DNA from 2 places in the Eubacterium sp. BL-380-WT-2B genome. Region 1 is predicted to be linked to the other one. Evidence: riboswitches for the same ligand, from Rfam matches in the RefSeq annotation. Region 1 holds a riboswitch; the other holds the start of a gene.
What was found. Region 1 has a riboswitch for molybdenum cofactor ahead of FYJ53_RS02680 (ABC transporter substrate-binding protein). Riboswitches for the same ligand answer to the same signal wherever they lie in the genome.
Positions count from the first base shown of each region.

Region 2: it holds a riboswitch for molybdenum cofactor, as region 1 does, so the genes downstream of both, FYJ53_RS13510 (substrate-binding domain-containing protein) here and FYJ53_RS02680 (ABC transporter substrate-binding protein) in region 1, are expected to answer to the same signal.

Region 1 is NZ_VUMP01000001.1:558,614-566,414, reverse strand. Features, by position in the region: gene FYJ53_RS02705 (arsenic metallochaperone ArsD family protein) at 1-314, opposite strand, end outside; gene rsgA (ribosome small subunit-dependent GTPase A) at 386-1,705, opposite strand; gene FYJ53_RS02695 (CD3324 family protein) at 1,844-2,122, opposite strand; gene FYJ53_RS02690 (ABC transporter ATP-binding protein) at 2,570-3,349, opposite strand; gene FYJ53_RS02685 (iron ABC transporter permease) at 3,351-4,391, opposite strand; gene FYJ53_RS02680 (ABC transporter substrate-binding protein) at 4,489-5,586, opposite strand; molybdenum cofactor riboswitch at 5,665-5,782, opposite strand; gene FYJ53_RS02675 (class I SAM-dependent methyltransferase) at 5,783-6,622, opposite strand; gene FYJ53_RS02670 (flavoprotein) at 6,764-7,300, opposite strand; gene FYJ53_RS02665 (formate/nitrite transporter family protein) at 7,430-7,801, opposite strand, start outside.
Region 2 is NZ_VUMP01000006.1:230,831-238,631, reverse strand. Features, by position in the region: gene FYJ53_RS13525 (MFS transporter) at 1-380, opposite strand, end outside; gene FYJ53_RS13520 (ABC transporter ATP-binding protein) at 408-1,106, opposite strand; gene FYJ53_RS13515 (ABC transporter permease) at 1,090-1,797, opposite strand; gene FYJ53_RS13510 (substrate-binding domain-containing protein) at 1,877-2,749, opposite strand; molybdenum cofactor riboswitch at 2,839-2,956, opposite strand; gene FYJ53_RS13505 ((2Fe-2S) ferredoxin domain-containing protein) at 3,097-3,348, shown strand; gene FYJ53_RS13500 ([Fe-Fe] hydrogenase large subunit C-terminal domain-containing protein) at 3,335-5,035, shown strand; gene FYJ53_RS13495 (PP2C family protein-serine/threonine phosphatase) at 5,035-6,207, shown strand; gene rny (ribonuclease Y) at 6,370-7,801, shown strand, end outside.

The DNA of each region.
Region 1 (7,801 bases):
TCTTCCTGGCTTAATCCCGACCAGTCCAGCAGCTCTTTGTTGGATGGATACTCGCCGCTCTTGACAATTTTTCCGTCCAGCATTACTGCCGGCAGAGCTTCTATTCCCTTCTCATCCATAAGCTGCCGGATCTCAGGCATCTCCTTATAGAGTGAGGGCTCCTGCATAGGGTTGTAACGGATAATGTCTTTTCCCGCTATTTTCAGATTCTCTACCATGGTGGTGATCCGCATGTATTCTTTATTGCCCATGGGCTCACACTCGCCGGCATAACACTGGATATCCGGATCAAAAATTTCTATATGATGCATCATTATGACACCTGCTTTCGTTTTTTCTTTCTAGATACCCCAAAGCAACAGGACGAAACGCTTTCTGAGTGTTCTTAAGGCTCACACTTTCCGCCAAACACTTCTTCCAGCTTATTGAGGGGAAAGGGTGTCCTCGCCAGCGGCTTAACCGCAATGGACATGAGCAGCGCCGGATTGTCATCTGCCGCGATGCGATTTGAACTGAGCGCACCACACAGACGGCACCTGTGAATAACCGCCCACTCTCCGTTTTTCCGGACCCAGACGCTCACTGGCTCCATAACACCATGACATAAGGAGGCGCGGTCCCCGGGCTTTTTATCGACATGGAGGCTTGACAGGCATTTGGGGCAATGGTTCCTGTGCTCACTGCCAGCTCCTTCGGGTGCAACGTGAGCACCGCACACCTTACACACAAAGCTTTCTGTGCAGGCTGTTCGCCTGTAGTCTGGCTTCTGCTGCAGCTTAGACGGTTTCTCTCCCATACTTTGATAGGCATCGTACCGTTCTCTTTCAACAGACTCCTCCCGAAGAGCCTGCAGCACCGCACAGCCTTCCTCATGTGTATGCGTACAGCTGCTGAACGCGCAATGATGGACCAGCCGGGCAATTTCTGGAAAGGTGGTATTTTTTTCATTCTCTGCAACGGCCTGCAGCGCAAAATCACGAAAGCCCGGGGTATCAATAAGGCAGGTATTTTGAGGGCCATACATCATCTGGCTGCTGTGCGTGCTTGGAAATTTTATCGGGGTTTTCACTTCCTCCGAGAGCCTGCTCAGAATTTTATGGATCAGGGTCGATTTACCGCAAGACCGGTCGCCCACGACCACCCCTGTTTTATTTGACACTTCCTCTATCATGGCTTCTATCTCAGCCTGTCCTGACCCGGCAAAGACCAGGTCTGCGGTTTTCCGGTAAAGGTTTATTTTTTTCTCGAGCAGTTCCTTTTCTCTTTTACCGACCAGATCCAATTTGCTGATCAAAATAATGATTTTAACCCCTGCCCGTCTGGCTGCAATAACAGCAGATTCCAGATAACCTGCCTGATGCCTGAAATACTCGGCTGTCGCAACGGCCAAAAGATAGTGCACATTGGCAGCTATTATTATCCTTTCTCCCGGCAAACGCCGGCTTCCCCTGAAAACCTCTGTTTCTCTTGGCAGCACTTCAGATAATCTATACGTATCGTTATCCACAGAGCTTATTGCCACACGGTCTCCAACCACCAGCGCATTTTTCTTTGAAACCATCGTCTGTGGCAGCAGACAGGTCAACAGCTTGTCCCCAGCCCGGACCTGCGCCTGCTTATTCATTATTTTTACAACGGTTGCCTTTATCATTTCTCTCTCTGCATCCTGTATCGAAATGTTTTCTTTTATTTTTTTCTTTTTCATTTGTTTTTCTCCAATCTTTTTTCAGGAATTGCCCCTTTTCTGCAAAAACATTATACATGCTCTTAAATTGGCACAACAACCGCCTTTATTTTTCTGAAATAAAAAAGCGCCGCAGGACTTTTAGCTGCGGCACTCTTATCACTGGTTTTCCAGCTTACATTTTGCAATAATTTTATGTATACTTTTGGGAGACAGGAAATAAATCTCCGAAAGACGGGCGGCGGACACCCCCTCCGTATACTGCTGGTAAATTTCCCGGTTTCTCAAAAGCGTTTCCTGTTTTCGATTGGTATTCTGCCCCCAGCCTTTTCTGTTTGTCTCTTTACGGGGCACATATATGTATTCTCCGTCAATATAATCCTGAATTTTGTCAACAAGTTCTTTTGGCAGCACGTCGCCTGCCTTGATATAGCTCATTATGCTCCTCCTAATTTATTTTTTAGGATTAAGCAAGGGCTATACACAACTCATTATTCTGATGTCATGCGATAACCCCTGCTAAGCACAACGATCCGAAGCGTACTTCATAAACTTTCCCTTTCGTCGTAAATTTGAACACAAAAAGCCCGCGGCCAACACACCACACCTCTAAAGATGCAGAACGCTCCTGCGGGCAGTATAAATCAAATATAAAACCGTACAACCGCAAAAGCCGCTGCACCGCCATGATTCGATAAGTTGAAGCCGTCTGTCTGGTATGTTTCTAAAAAGGTCAACGAAACAAAGGGGTTTGCCCCCATCATCACTGTACCCTTTCAACTGTATTTAGTTGAGAACCCTGTAAACAGACAAAGCCGACATCAACACACCTCTTTCAATCATTTTTCTAAATTATAACATCCGGGCCGTTTCTTGTCAAAACCCTTAAATCTTGGCCGCAATGCATGCCATCCGCTCTGCCTCCTCCACATAGACCAGGTGCAGGGCCGTGCGGTATACGGCACTCAGCGTTTTTTCACTTAATATATCGCTTACTGTGCCTGTTAACATGTGCCCGTCCCGGTCCAGGATGCCTGCCTTCCCCTCAAGCAAAATCGGCTGGTCCGGGTTATGGGTAGTCATGATAACTGCGTAATCCCGGCCACACAGTTTTTTGATGAGCCGCATAATGTTTAATTGATTGCCGTAATCCAGCGCGGAGGTCGGTTCATCAAAAAGAATAATTTCCGGCTGCTGAACGATGGCTCTGGCAATACATGCCTGCTGCTTTTCACCACCGCTGATCTGAGTGCAGAGACGGTGCGCGAGGTGTTCAATGCCGAGCAGCGAAATGGTTTCATCTACAATTTCGTAATCTTTTTTCTTTGGTGTCACCAGCATTCCCACATGCGCGGCCCTTCCCATGGCGATGTAGTCCCGCACAGAGTAGCCGTAGGTTATCTCCGTGGTCTGAGGCACATAGGCAATTTTAAAGGCCGTTTCTCTGGAGCTCATTTTATCCAGACGAGCACCGTCCACCAATATCTCCCCGGTTGTCAGAGGCGTCAAGTTTGCAAGGGAATTAAGGAGCGTTGACTTACCCGCTCCATTTGGGCCAAGGATGGTAAAAATCTCTCCCTTTTCCAGTGTGAATGAAATATCGGTAAAAACATTTTCCCTAGTTGGATAGGAGAAGCCAGCTTTTTTCACTTCCAGTAAGGCCATATCACGCACTCATCCTTTGCTTGATCAATACCCAGGTAAAGAAGGGCGCTCCGATAAAGCCGGTTAAAATACCAAGGGGAAGCTCCCCACCGGTAAGCGTCCGGGCCAGGGTATCAATGATGATCAGAAATGCGGCGCTGAGCAGTGTGGTGACCGGCAGCAGCCGCACATTGTTACTGCCCACCACCATTCTTCCAAGGTGAGGCATAACAAGCCCGATCCATCCAATGGTTCCGCTCATACATACTGCCGAAGCCGTCAGCACGGTAGAGCAGATGATGGCAATCCCTCTCTCAAAGCGCAGGTTAACGCCCAGAGACCGCGCCTCATTATCCCCGACAGATAAAATATTAATCCGCCACCGCATGATAATAAGCACTGCGCCGCTGATGATCATAATCGGCGCAATGGCCATAAGCGTGGGATAGGTGACCTTCGCGATGCTCCCCAGCTGCCAGTAGGTCATGTCAGGCAGTTGGGTATCCGTATCTGCAATGTATTTTGTGAGGCCAATGATCGAATTCATAAATCCGCCTACGATCACACCGGCCAATACCAGCATCATGGTTGAATTACGGTGCATCAGCTTTGGAATAGAGGTGGTGACAAACACGGTTAAAAGACCGCCCGCAAAGGCCAGCACCTGTGTCATTCCACTCCCCAGACTCATCAGGATTGCAACAGCCGCGCCCACACAGGCTCCGGCGGAAACCCCCAGAAGATCTGGCGATACCAGAGGGTTTTTAAACATCCCCTGATAGGTGGCCCCGGCCAATGCCAGGGAACCACCGACCAGGACAGCAGCCAGTACACGCGGCAGCCGCAGGTTGATAATAACATCATACATTGTCTTATCCCAGGTTGGGGTGATGGGGAATATCTGGGACAGCAGTATTTTGACAGCCTGTATTACCGGCACATGATAACGCCCCACACACAGCGCTGTTAAAATAAGTACAATAACCGCCGCCAGTGTCAAAACCAGTCCAAGCGGCCTGTCTTCCGGATTTTTCACCCTGTTTTCTTTTATATCTCTCGCCATACAGTTTTGTCCTTTTATTTTCAAAAAAGCCGCCGGGCAATCGGCGGCTTTGACTGTTTATTCTTTCATATTATTTCTTTATGCCCTTTAATCCGGCTTAGCGTCCGTCCGGGGCATTTTTGCCAGCTAAAATCGCATCCGCATATTCATCTGAAAGATCATAGCCTAAATAATCTTTGTAGAAGGAAATGGTTTCCTTTTTCATGTCAATGTCCTCGAATTTATCCGGATATAGGGTTTTAGCCACCCAAAGCACCTGCAGCGCAGACTCTGAACCAAAGCGGTCCCACTGGAAGGTTCCCTGCGGGTTGCGGTAAACCTTACCGTCCTGAACCGCCTTCAGGTTTGCCAGTGAAGCGTCGCTCATCAAGGCATCATAGGCGTCTGCCTGTCCAGTTCCGCCAACAATGATCACATCCGGATTAATGCTCAAAAACTGCTCCGGTGTAATTTCCTTGCTCATTCCTTGAAGAATCCCATCAGTGGATAATTTTCCACCAGCCATGGTCAGCCATTCTTCCTGCATTGTACCGTTTCCGGTTGTTTTGTAAGGACTGGTGCCGCTCTGTCCATCGACATAGTGTACAACAGGCTTGTCCTCATCTTTTACGTCCTTTAAACGGTCCTGAACCAGCTTAATGTTCTTTTCCAGATACTCAACGTACTTGTCAGCCCGTTCCTTTTCGCTGGTTCCCAGCGCTTCACCGGTTTTTAAGACAGATTCCTTTAAACCTTCATAATTATTGAACATCATACACGCTGCGTTAAGCCCTGCAGCACGGTAAGCTTCGGCGTCCTCATCACTGGAGGTAATGACCAGATCCGGTTTCAGGTTCAACAGCTCTTCAGCGGTCACGTCGCCATTTCCGCCGACTGTCTGTTTTTCCATAATGGCTGGATTAACGATCTGCATCCAGGTAAAGCTTGGCTTCTGCAGGGTGGCCATGTAGGCAGTCTGTTTATCCTGCCCTCCCAGTGTGATCATAATCTGGTTGCTGGACGGCCAGAGGTTAATAACCGACTTCACTTCTGCCGGAACCGTCACCTCAACGCCTGACATATCGGTAATGGTGCGGTCTCCGTCCGCATTGTCTGACTTCGCTGTATCACCGTTGTTTTGTGAACAGCCAGCTGCAGCAAAGCTGAGAAGCACCAGCACCAGCAAAACAGATAGGGTTTTTTTAAATTTTTTCATTTCTCACATCTCCTTCTTTCCCTATATTTTATATATAAAAAAGGGCATACTCCGTTTAAGAATATGCCCGTTTGGTATCAAACAGCTCAATTGCATTCTTCTCAAATACGGAAAGCGCAGGCGTTTCCCCCTACACTCATCGGTCCGCAGCCATGGGACTTCCTTTAGGCCTGTAGACTCGAATGCATATTTAATTTTAAAGCTCCAGTTTTCCCGGTTTCCACCACATGACGTAGGTTTCAGTCTCACGCCTGAAAGAGACGCCGCCTCCCGGTAAATCCGTAAGCCACTCATCCACGTTTTTCCTGAAAACTTTTTCCCGATCTTCCGGTACTGGATGCAGGGTTCTCAAATCATTGTAGGCTGCTTCCCGGCTTTCGTAATCGCAGTGAAAGCCATCTGCCACAATTTTAACGTTAGGGTTTACGCCCATATCGTAGAGCAGATTAAAATTCACATTATATCCAAGCAAACGGTTCATTGGAGGTATTGGCCTCAGCGCATCATCCACACCGTAAAACAAAGCGTCGTGCACATGCTTCAAGCTGGGGTTTTTGGCCCAGCAGAGAATAAAGACATATTTATTTGCCAGTGCATTCAGCTTGATGAGATCAGCGAGGGCTGTTGTCCGTGACGCGATGACAATATCGTGCTTTTCGATATTTTCCCCGGGCTTCACATCATCCCAATTCAAAAGCCGGGTGGTCAGATTTGACACACCGGCAGCGGCAGCGTTTTCCTGACACTTTTCCAGCATTTGCTGGGACACATCCAGGCTGGTGACACTTTTCGCCATACCGGCAATCGGCACAGAAAGCCTGCCAGGCCCACAGCCCACGTCCAATACTGTATCTTCCTTTGTAATAATCAAAGCGTCCAGCTGATTCTGTGTGTACTCTCTTTCCAGCTGTGCCATTTTATTGTACATACGCGCAACCGCGCCCCACATTTTTGCAGGGTCGCTGTTCATTGGGCTCGCCTTGCCTGCCGGATGGCTTAATTCTGAAATTGCCGCCCAGTTTACTAATCCATTCATAGCTTCACCACATTTCCTGTTTTACTGGATTATTTTTTTAGTTGATTCTGAAAATATTTCCTATTACATTTTATCTCTTTTATTTAAAATTGTCCATGCTGTTTCCAACAAAGACAATTTTTTACCCTACTTTTCCATTTTCTAAATTTCTGTCATTTTCTCCAATGCCTTGATGATCGTCTGGAAAATCTGTTCATTAGACGGCATGCGGTTGGGCGCTCTGCCCTCCCCGTTTTCAACAAAAATACAGCCATCTTCCTTTAAAGTCTGGATATTCCGCTGCACACTGGGCTTGCTGTACATCATCGGATTAATGTTATTGGCAAACACAATGGGGGCTGTGGTGGAAAGAATGGTCGTCGTCAGTAAATTATCCGCTATGCCATTGGCCGCTTTGCCAATGGTATTGGCCGAGGCTGGAGCGATCAGCAGCAAATCAGACTGGTCAGAGGTTTTGTGCTCAGGATCCCATACCTTTGGTTCCTCAAACTGGTCGATTTCAACCGGATTCCCCGACACGCGCCGCAATGGAAGCGGTGTAATAAAATTAAGGGCATTCGGGGTTAATATCACCTTTACCTCTGCTTTTTCATTTCGCAGCATCCGGATGAGTCCAGGAATCTGGTCAACCGGCGTACATGCCGTAATCCCAATGGTTATGTTTTTTCCAATCAGCATTTTCATTTCTCCTGTAAACATTTAAATTTTCTCATTCATTATAGCACAGATAAAACAGAAGACGTAAACCGCTTTCAAATTTATATTAAGAATACCCTTATATATATAAAGGTATTCCTTTATCATTCTCTAGTTATTTTTACGAATGTATGCATAATAGTAAGCGCATGGTACGATTATGGCGCCGCCGATAATATTGCCGAGTGTGACAGGCAGCAGATTGTTGATAAACATCTGCCCCCAGCTGACATCTGCCCCCAGGAAAATTCCAAGAGGAATATAGGTCATATTGGCAACACTATGTTCAAAGCCCGCAAAAACAAAAAGCATGATCGGAAACCAGATCGCAAAGATTTTGCCGATCATATCCTTTGAGCCGGCCTGCATCCAGCACGCTAAAACAACCAGCATATTACATAGAATACCGCGGATAAGCGCTGTTGAAAAAGGCATCCCAGCCTTTGCCTGTGCAACGGCCACCGCTTTTTCCAGCACCGCGTC
Region 2 (7,801 bases), on a different contig from region 1:
GTGGGGGTCTGGATACCAGTGCCTACCGAGCGGATAGCGGATACCAGGAAGATAATCCATAACTCCCGGTAGCCCACGAAAAAGCTGAAGGCCAGCCCCAGTGTGGAAAGGGCGACCAGAGCATCGGCGCAGATAATCAGGTGTTTCCGGTTATAGCGGTCCGCCCACACGCCGGCAAAGAGGGAGATCAGTACCTGCGGAATAAAGGTGACAAGTGTGGAAATGGTCAGCATAAGCCCTGAGGAGGTGGTCAGTGTGACATACCAGATGATGGCATACTGGGTGAGAGAAGAGCCGAGAAGGGAAACGGTCTGGCTGGTTAAAAAAAGGATGATCCGTTTTTTCCAATCTTTATCGCGGGTACTGGCTTGCTGGTTCATTGGTTCCTCCTGAGGGCTTGCTGCCCGTTAGTTTAAGGTAATAAAATCCCGAATGACTGGATTTTTCGAGGCTTTAAAGGCTTTGACACTGCCGTTAAAGAGGAGCCTTCCGGAATCCATAAAGCTCAGGGAGTCACAGATGCGGTAGGCCTGGCTTGGATTGTGGGTGATGATGATAACGGTCAGTCCGGCTTCACGGTTTCTTTTAATCAGTGCAGCTTCAATAATTTTCAGGCTCTGAGGGTCAATGTTGGCGGTGGGCTCATCCAGAAGCAGGGTATCTGGTGAAAAGGACAGCGCACGGGCCAGGGCTGTTTTCTGGGATTCGCCGCCGGAAAGCTTTTTGGCGTTCTGCTTTGCGATCTCCTCGATTTTAAATTCCCGCAGCAGCCCCTCGACGATGGGGGCGGCGGCAGCTTTTCCGTACTTGCGTATCTTCAGGGGATAAGCGATGTTGTCATAGACCGACATGGCGAAAAGGTAGGGGGTGTGGCTGGCGTAGGTCAGCTTTTTCAGCACAGTTTCATCACCAGGGAGGCCATTGTAAGTGATGACGCCGCTGGTGGGGGCGAGAAGCCCGGCGACAGATTTCATCAGGGTGGTTTTTCCTGAGCCGTTAGGTCCTAAAATTCCGTGGATTTTTCCGGATTCAAGACGCAGGCTGTCCAGTGACAGGACGGTTTTTCCGTGATAAGTCTTGGTGAGTTTTTCAATCGCGATTTGCATAAGGGTCTCCTACCATATATTTGTACAGGATCGAATTCGTGACAAAAGAGATGACCAGCAGAATAATGCCCATGGCGATGGAAACAGCGTATTCACCCATGTTATTGTTCATGGCAATAAAGGTGGTCATGACCCGTGTATAGTTTTTTATATTGCCGCCCACGATCATCACAGCACCGACCTCGGATACAGCCCGCCCGAAACCGGTGACCAGAGCGATCATGATGCTGGCCTTAAGCTCCCGGATCAGCAGGAAGAGAATATCCCGGCCGCCTGCCCCAAGGGTTTTACCCATGGTTACCACAACCTGGCCGTTGACAGTGGTGTCGTTAAACACAATGCCCATGATAATAGGCGTAACGAGGATCACCTGGGCGATGATCATGGCAGTGGGCGTGTACATGAGCTTTAAATGCCCTAACGGACCGGAGCGGGCGAGCACCAGTGAGGTGAACAGTCCAATGATGACCGGCGGAAAAGACATAAAAGTGTAAAGCAGCCGGGATACGATCCGCTTTCCCCTGAATTCCTTGATGCCGAGCAGGATGCCCAGTGGCACGCCGAGAACAGTGGAATAAATGGTGGAGGAGAAGGATACATACAAGGAAAGCCCGACAATCTGGTAAATTTCCGGGTCGCCGGAGATCAGAAGATGGAAGGCCTCAATGAAGCCATTGATAATATAATCCATAGGAAACCTCGTCAGTCTGTCAATTCAAAATCAGCGCCCGAAAAAACGGACGCTGACAAATTCTAAATTCAGTTAATGCTTATTTGCTGGCGTTTGGTACAAAGGTTGGTTCGCCGTTGATTTTATAATCAGCGATGGCCTTTTGCGCTTCGTCGCTTAAAATCCATTCCTGGAATTTTTTGGCGCCGTCGGTGTTCAGCTCAGCACTGACCTTGTCAGGGTTGACGACAATGACTCCGTACTGGTTATACAGGTTATCATCCTTTTCGACAACAACTTCAAGATCCAGATTATCCTTCATATTTAACCAGGTAGCGCGGTCAGACAGGGTATAGGCTAATTTTTCATTGGCCATTTTCAGGGTGTCGCCCATGCCAGAGCCGGATTCGATGTACCAGGGCTGTCCTGCAGGGGTAACGCCTGCTTTTTCCCACAGGCCCAGCTCCTTGGTATGGGTACCGGATTTGTCGCCTCTGGATACAAATTCAGACTGGGTTTCAGCAATGGTCTGGAAGGCTTTTACCGCGTCGTTTGGAGCGACTTCCTTCAGTTTTGCCGGGTCATCCTTACTGCCCAGAACAATGAAGTCATTGTACATAACGTCAAAACGTTCGATGCCATAGCCTTCCTTGACAAAATCCTCTTCCTGAGATTTTGCATGAACCAGAAGCACATCGGCTTCTCCGTTTTTGCCCATTTCAATGGCTTTACCCGTTCCGACGGCCACAACCTTTACGGCAATGCCGGTTTCCTCTTCAAACTTGGGCAGGAGCACATCAAGCAAACCGCTGTCCTGTGTGCTGGTGGTGGTGGCCATAATAATTTCACCGTTGGAGCCTGGCTCCAGCTTTTCGGTTTTAGCAGTATTGTTGTTGCTGCTGCATCCTGCCAGGCCGATGACCATGGTCATCGTCAACAGCGCGGCCAGAACCAGTGTTAATTTTTTTTTCATTTCTCTTCCTCCTTGATAATGAAAATTAAATATATAAAAGAATAATCTTCTATACCATTATAATTTGCGAGGAGGAAATAAACGCAGTGCGCACGTTTATCATCTATCCTTCTCACAATGGAAAGCACAGCCGTTTCCCGCTGCACTCTGACGATTTTGAATCCATGGATTGACTTTAGGATAAAAAATTCGGATAGATAAATCTTTAAAACGATTTCGATATGACTATTTTAACAGAAAATGGCGAAGAATTCAAGCGGCAGTACTAATTGACAAGGGCTGTCAGGCGTGCTAGGATTAATCTGTCAGAAGAACACAGGGATTAGAACAATATTGAGGAGTAAAAAATGAAGGAAATACATATTTGTATTGGCAGTGCCTGCCATGTCAAGGGTTCCTATCAGGTGGTACAGCGCTTCAAGGAGCTGGTGGCTGAACGGGGCCTCGAAAATGAAGTGGAGCTGATGGGTACCTTCTGTCTGGACGCCTGCAGCGACGGGGTGGCTGTCAAGGTTGACGATCATATTTATACGGTTAAGCCAGAGGGCGTTGACCAGCTGTTTGACCAGATAATGGAGGGAAATAATGGGTGTCATTAATTTTACCAGGGCGAGCTGCCGGAATTGTTATAAATGTATTCGATACTGTCCGGTAAAGGCCATTAAACTGATGGATAATCAGGCTCAGATCGTTGAGGATCTGTGCATTGGCTGCGGTAACTGTTTTCGGATTTGTCCCCAGAATGCCAAATATGTGGCCAGCGATGTGGACAGCATCAGGCAGTGGCTGGAGGAGGGACCGGTGGTTCTGAGTTTGGCGCCGTCCTTTCCCGCCGGGTTTAATACGGAAGACCCGCTGCAGGTACTGGGCGGGCTGCGGGCTCTGGGATTTACAGTGATTGAGGAGACTGCTATTGGGGCAGAGCAGGTCTCAAAATACTATGCCAAGGATTACTGGGGCACAAAACGCCATGTGATCACAACCTCCTGCCCGACGGTTAACATGATGATCGAAAAATATTATCCCGATGTGGTGGAATACCTGAGTGAGGTGGTATCTCCCATGACCGCTCACGGTATGATGCTGAAGGAAAGGTATCCCAACGCGAAAGTTGTGTTCGCAGGGCCCTGCATCTCAAAGAAGATGGAAGCCGTCGACGCTGCCAGTCCGATCATCGACGGCGTGCTGACCTTTGATGAGCTGGATGTGTGGTTTAAGGAAGAAGGGATTAATGTAGCCGATATGCCAGCAGGCAGCTTTGACGCGACGGGCTGTAACGTGGCGCGCTTCTATCCGCTGGCCGGAGGTGTGGAAAAGACCAGTGTACCAGGTGTGCAGGGCGTCCGGCGGGTCATAAAAATTGACGGCCTCAAAAACTGCCGTGACTTTCTGGATGATATCGGTAAGCTGGAGGGCCAGTACTGGATCGAAATGAACGCCTGCGTCGAGGGCTGTGTCAACGGCCCGGGTAATACCCACAGCCCTCTGGTCAAGTATGAGCGGATCGAGCGCGTGACAGATTACATTAATAATAATGCCCGGAAGGACCCGGAAACACCGGAGCAGGCACCAGATTTCAGCCGTGGCTTCGCTGTTGAGAAAAAGGACCCCTTTGCGGGTGTGCCGGAGGAAGCCATTGAAGAAATTCTGCGGCAGACAGGAAAATTCACCCCGAAAGACGAGCTGAACTGCGGTACCTGCGGTTATGACAGCTGCCGTGAAAAAGCCGCGGCGGTTTACTGCGGCATGGCAGAGCTGGACATGTGCCTGCCTTTTATGCGCAACCGCAACGAGGCCATCTCCAATTTAATTATCGCGTCGACGCCAAACGCCATCGCGGTGCTGGACAAGGATTTCAGGATCGTTGATTTTAACGGGGCAGCCGAAAAGCTGTTCAAGACCGCCAAAACCGATGTGCTGCACAAAAATTTCGTTGAAGTCTTTGACTACAACCCGTTCAAAAAGCTGGACAATGTCGAGGGCAATTATTACAGCGGACGGGGACTTTACGCCCGCGGCAATATCCATTTTATGGAAATTCTGACCTATATCCCGGGACAGAAGATGTACATGGGAATATTTGTGGACATCTCCAGAGAGATCAAAAAAGAACGGGCATATCAGAAGATGCAGGAAGAAACCCTGGATATGGCCCAGAAGGTCATCGACAAGCAGATGCGCGTCGCCCATGAAATCGCAGAGCTGCTGGGTGAAACCACTGCCGAGACCAAAGTTACGCTGACCCGGCTGCAAAAGGTTGTAGGAACAAGAGAGGAAGAGGAATAATGGCTTTTTTTGTCGATATTGCCCATGACAGCATCAATAAGCACCACCAGGAGCTGTGCGGCGATAATGTGGAAATCCGCATCAACGATGAGAGCGTGATCGTTGTTCTGGCCGACGGGCTTGGAAGCGGTGTGAAAGCCAATATCCTGGCGACCATGACCTCCACCATTGCGGCGACCATGCTGGAGGACAAGATGTCGCTCAAGGATGTGGTGGAAACGCTGGAGGCCACCCTCCCGGTCTGCCAGGTCCGGAAGCTGGCTTACTCGACCTTTACCATCGTCCAGGTTTACTGGAAAACCCGGCGGCTTTATATCGTTGAGTTTGACAACCCGCCCATTGTCTATATCCGGGACGGGGAAATTTTAGAGCTGGAACGCCATCCCATCGAGTTCCAGGGCAAACAGATCTACGAAACCACCATGAAAATTGAGGAGAATGATGTTCTTGGCTTTTTCAGTGACGGTGTGATCCACGCCGGGGTGGGAACCCTGCTCAATTTCGGATGGCAGTGGGAGGACGCGGCCGACTATCTTCTGGCACGCACCTATGATGAGAAAATGGTCACCTCAAAGGATATCTCCATGCGGATGATCGAGACCTGCAATGACCTTTACGGCGGCGAGCCCGGCGACGACACAACAGTTGTGGTGATGAAGGCCGAGGAGCACCAGTATGTGACGCTGTTTTCAGGGCCGCCCCTGGACCGGACCAAGGACCAGATGATCCGAGAGATTCTGGATGAAGCCAAGGGCACAAAGGTGGTATGCGGCGGCACCGCCAGCAATATTGTGTCCCGGGAGTACGATGAGAAAATCGATATTGATCTTGACACCATGTCGGAACGGGTACCGCCAGTTGGCCGTATGAAGTCCATTGACCTCGTAACCGAAGGGGTGCTGACCATCCAGGAAACTGTCAATATCATTGAGGATTATATCCACAAGCGCCGGGGGCATGAAGTCTTTGAGGGAAACAACGGCGCGTCCATTCTGGCAGATCTGCTGGTAAACCACTGCACCCATCTGGATCTGATTCTGGGCAATTCCATCAACCCGGCCCACCAGAACCCGGATTTCCCCGATGCGCTCAGCTCAAAGTGGAAGATCACCCAGCGCCTTATCAATTTGCTCAAGGAGCTCAACAAATCCATCAATATTGTGTACGTGTAAACAGCCGGCCTGCGGGCCGGCTTGTTTAAGTTGTACTTAAGCGGTAAAATATAAACTTCTAACATAGCATTGATTCTTGACACTAAATTCAAAAAAGTATAAAATAGACTTTATAATGAGTGTCTAAAAAAACAATAATAACAAAATATTTACTTTAGGGAGGTGAATGTTATAGACATATTAACTATATGCTTAATCGTTGGTATAGTCATTGCCTTTGGCGTTGGGTATTTTATCCGCAAAAACGTCGCTGAGGGCAAGATAAATAGTGCTGAAGAAACAGCCAAGAAAATCGTAAACGATGCAGTCAAAGAGGGCGAAGCCCAAAAGAAGGAAATGCTGTTTAACGCCAAGGAGGAATCCTTAGCCTTAAAAGAAGCGATTGAAAAAGATAACCGCGAGAGACGCGCCGAGCTCCAGAAAACGGAAAACCGTTTGATCCAGAAGGAAGAAAACCTGGACAAAAAGGCGGCAAATCTCGAGCGCAATGAGGACAAGCTCGAAAGAAAAAACAAAGAGCTTGATAAGAAACAGGAAAAGCTGGACAGCCTCTATGAAGAACAGGTCAGGGAACTGGAACGTATTTCAGGCATGACCTTTGAGGAAGCAAAACAGATTTTACTGGATGATGTTGCCAAGGAAACCCGCGCCGAAGCGGCGGTAATGATCCGCCAGATCGAGGCTGAATCCAAAGCGACAGCAGACAAAAAGGCCAAGGAGCTGATTGCGCAGTCCATTCAACGCTGCGCGGCAGACCATGTGGCAGAAAATACCATTACTGTGGTCAACCTGCCAAATGATGAAATGAAAGGCCGTATTATTGGCCGTGAAGGCCGTAACATTCGTACACTGGAAACCCTGACGGGCATAGACCTGATCATTGATGACACACCGGAAGCCGTTATTCTTTCCGGTTTTGATCCGATCCGGCGTGAAGTAGCCCGTTTGTCACTGGAAAAACTGATTATTGACGGACGAATCCATCCAGCAAGAATTGAAGAGATTGTAAAAAAATCTCAAAAAGAAATGGATGCTCAGATCAAGGAAGTTGGAGAACAGGCCTGTTTTGACACAGGTATCCACGGATTACATCCCGAAGTTGTCAAGCTGTTAGGACGTCTGAAATACCGTACCAGCTACGGCCAGAACGTGCTCAAGCATTCCATTGAGGTTGCCCACCTGGCTGGCCTGATGGCCGCTGAACTGGACGCCAACGTTAAAATTGCAAAACGCGCAGGCCTGCTGCACGATATCGGCAAAGCCATCGACCATGAGGTTGAAGGAAACCATGTCGAAATCGGCGTAAACCTGCTGAAGAAATACAAGGAAAACAAAAATGTGATCCACGCGGTAGAGGCCCATCACGGCGATGTGGAAGCCACAACCATTGAGGCTGTGCTTGTGCAGGCTGCTGACGCCATCTCAGCCGCAAGACCCGGCGCAAGGAGAGAAACACTTGTCTCCTACGTACAGCGGCTGGAAGAGCTGGAAAAAATCGCCACCTCCTTTGATGGTGTCGAAAAATCCTTTGCGATTCAGGCTGGGCGCGAAGTGCGCATAATGGTTAAGCCAGACTCTGTCAATGATGACGACA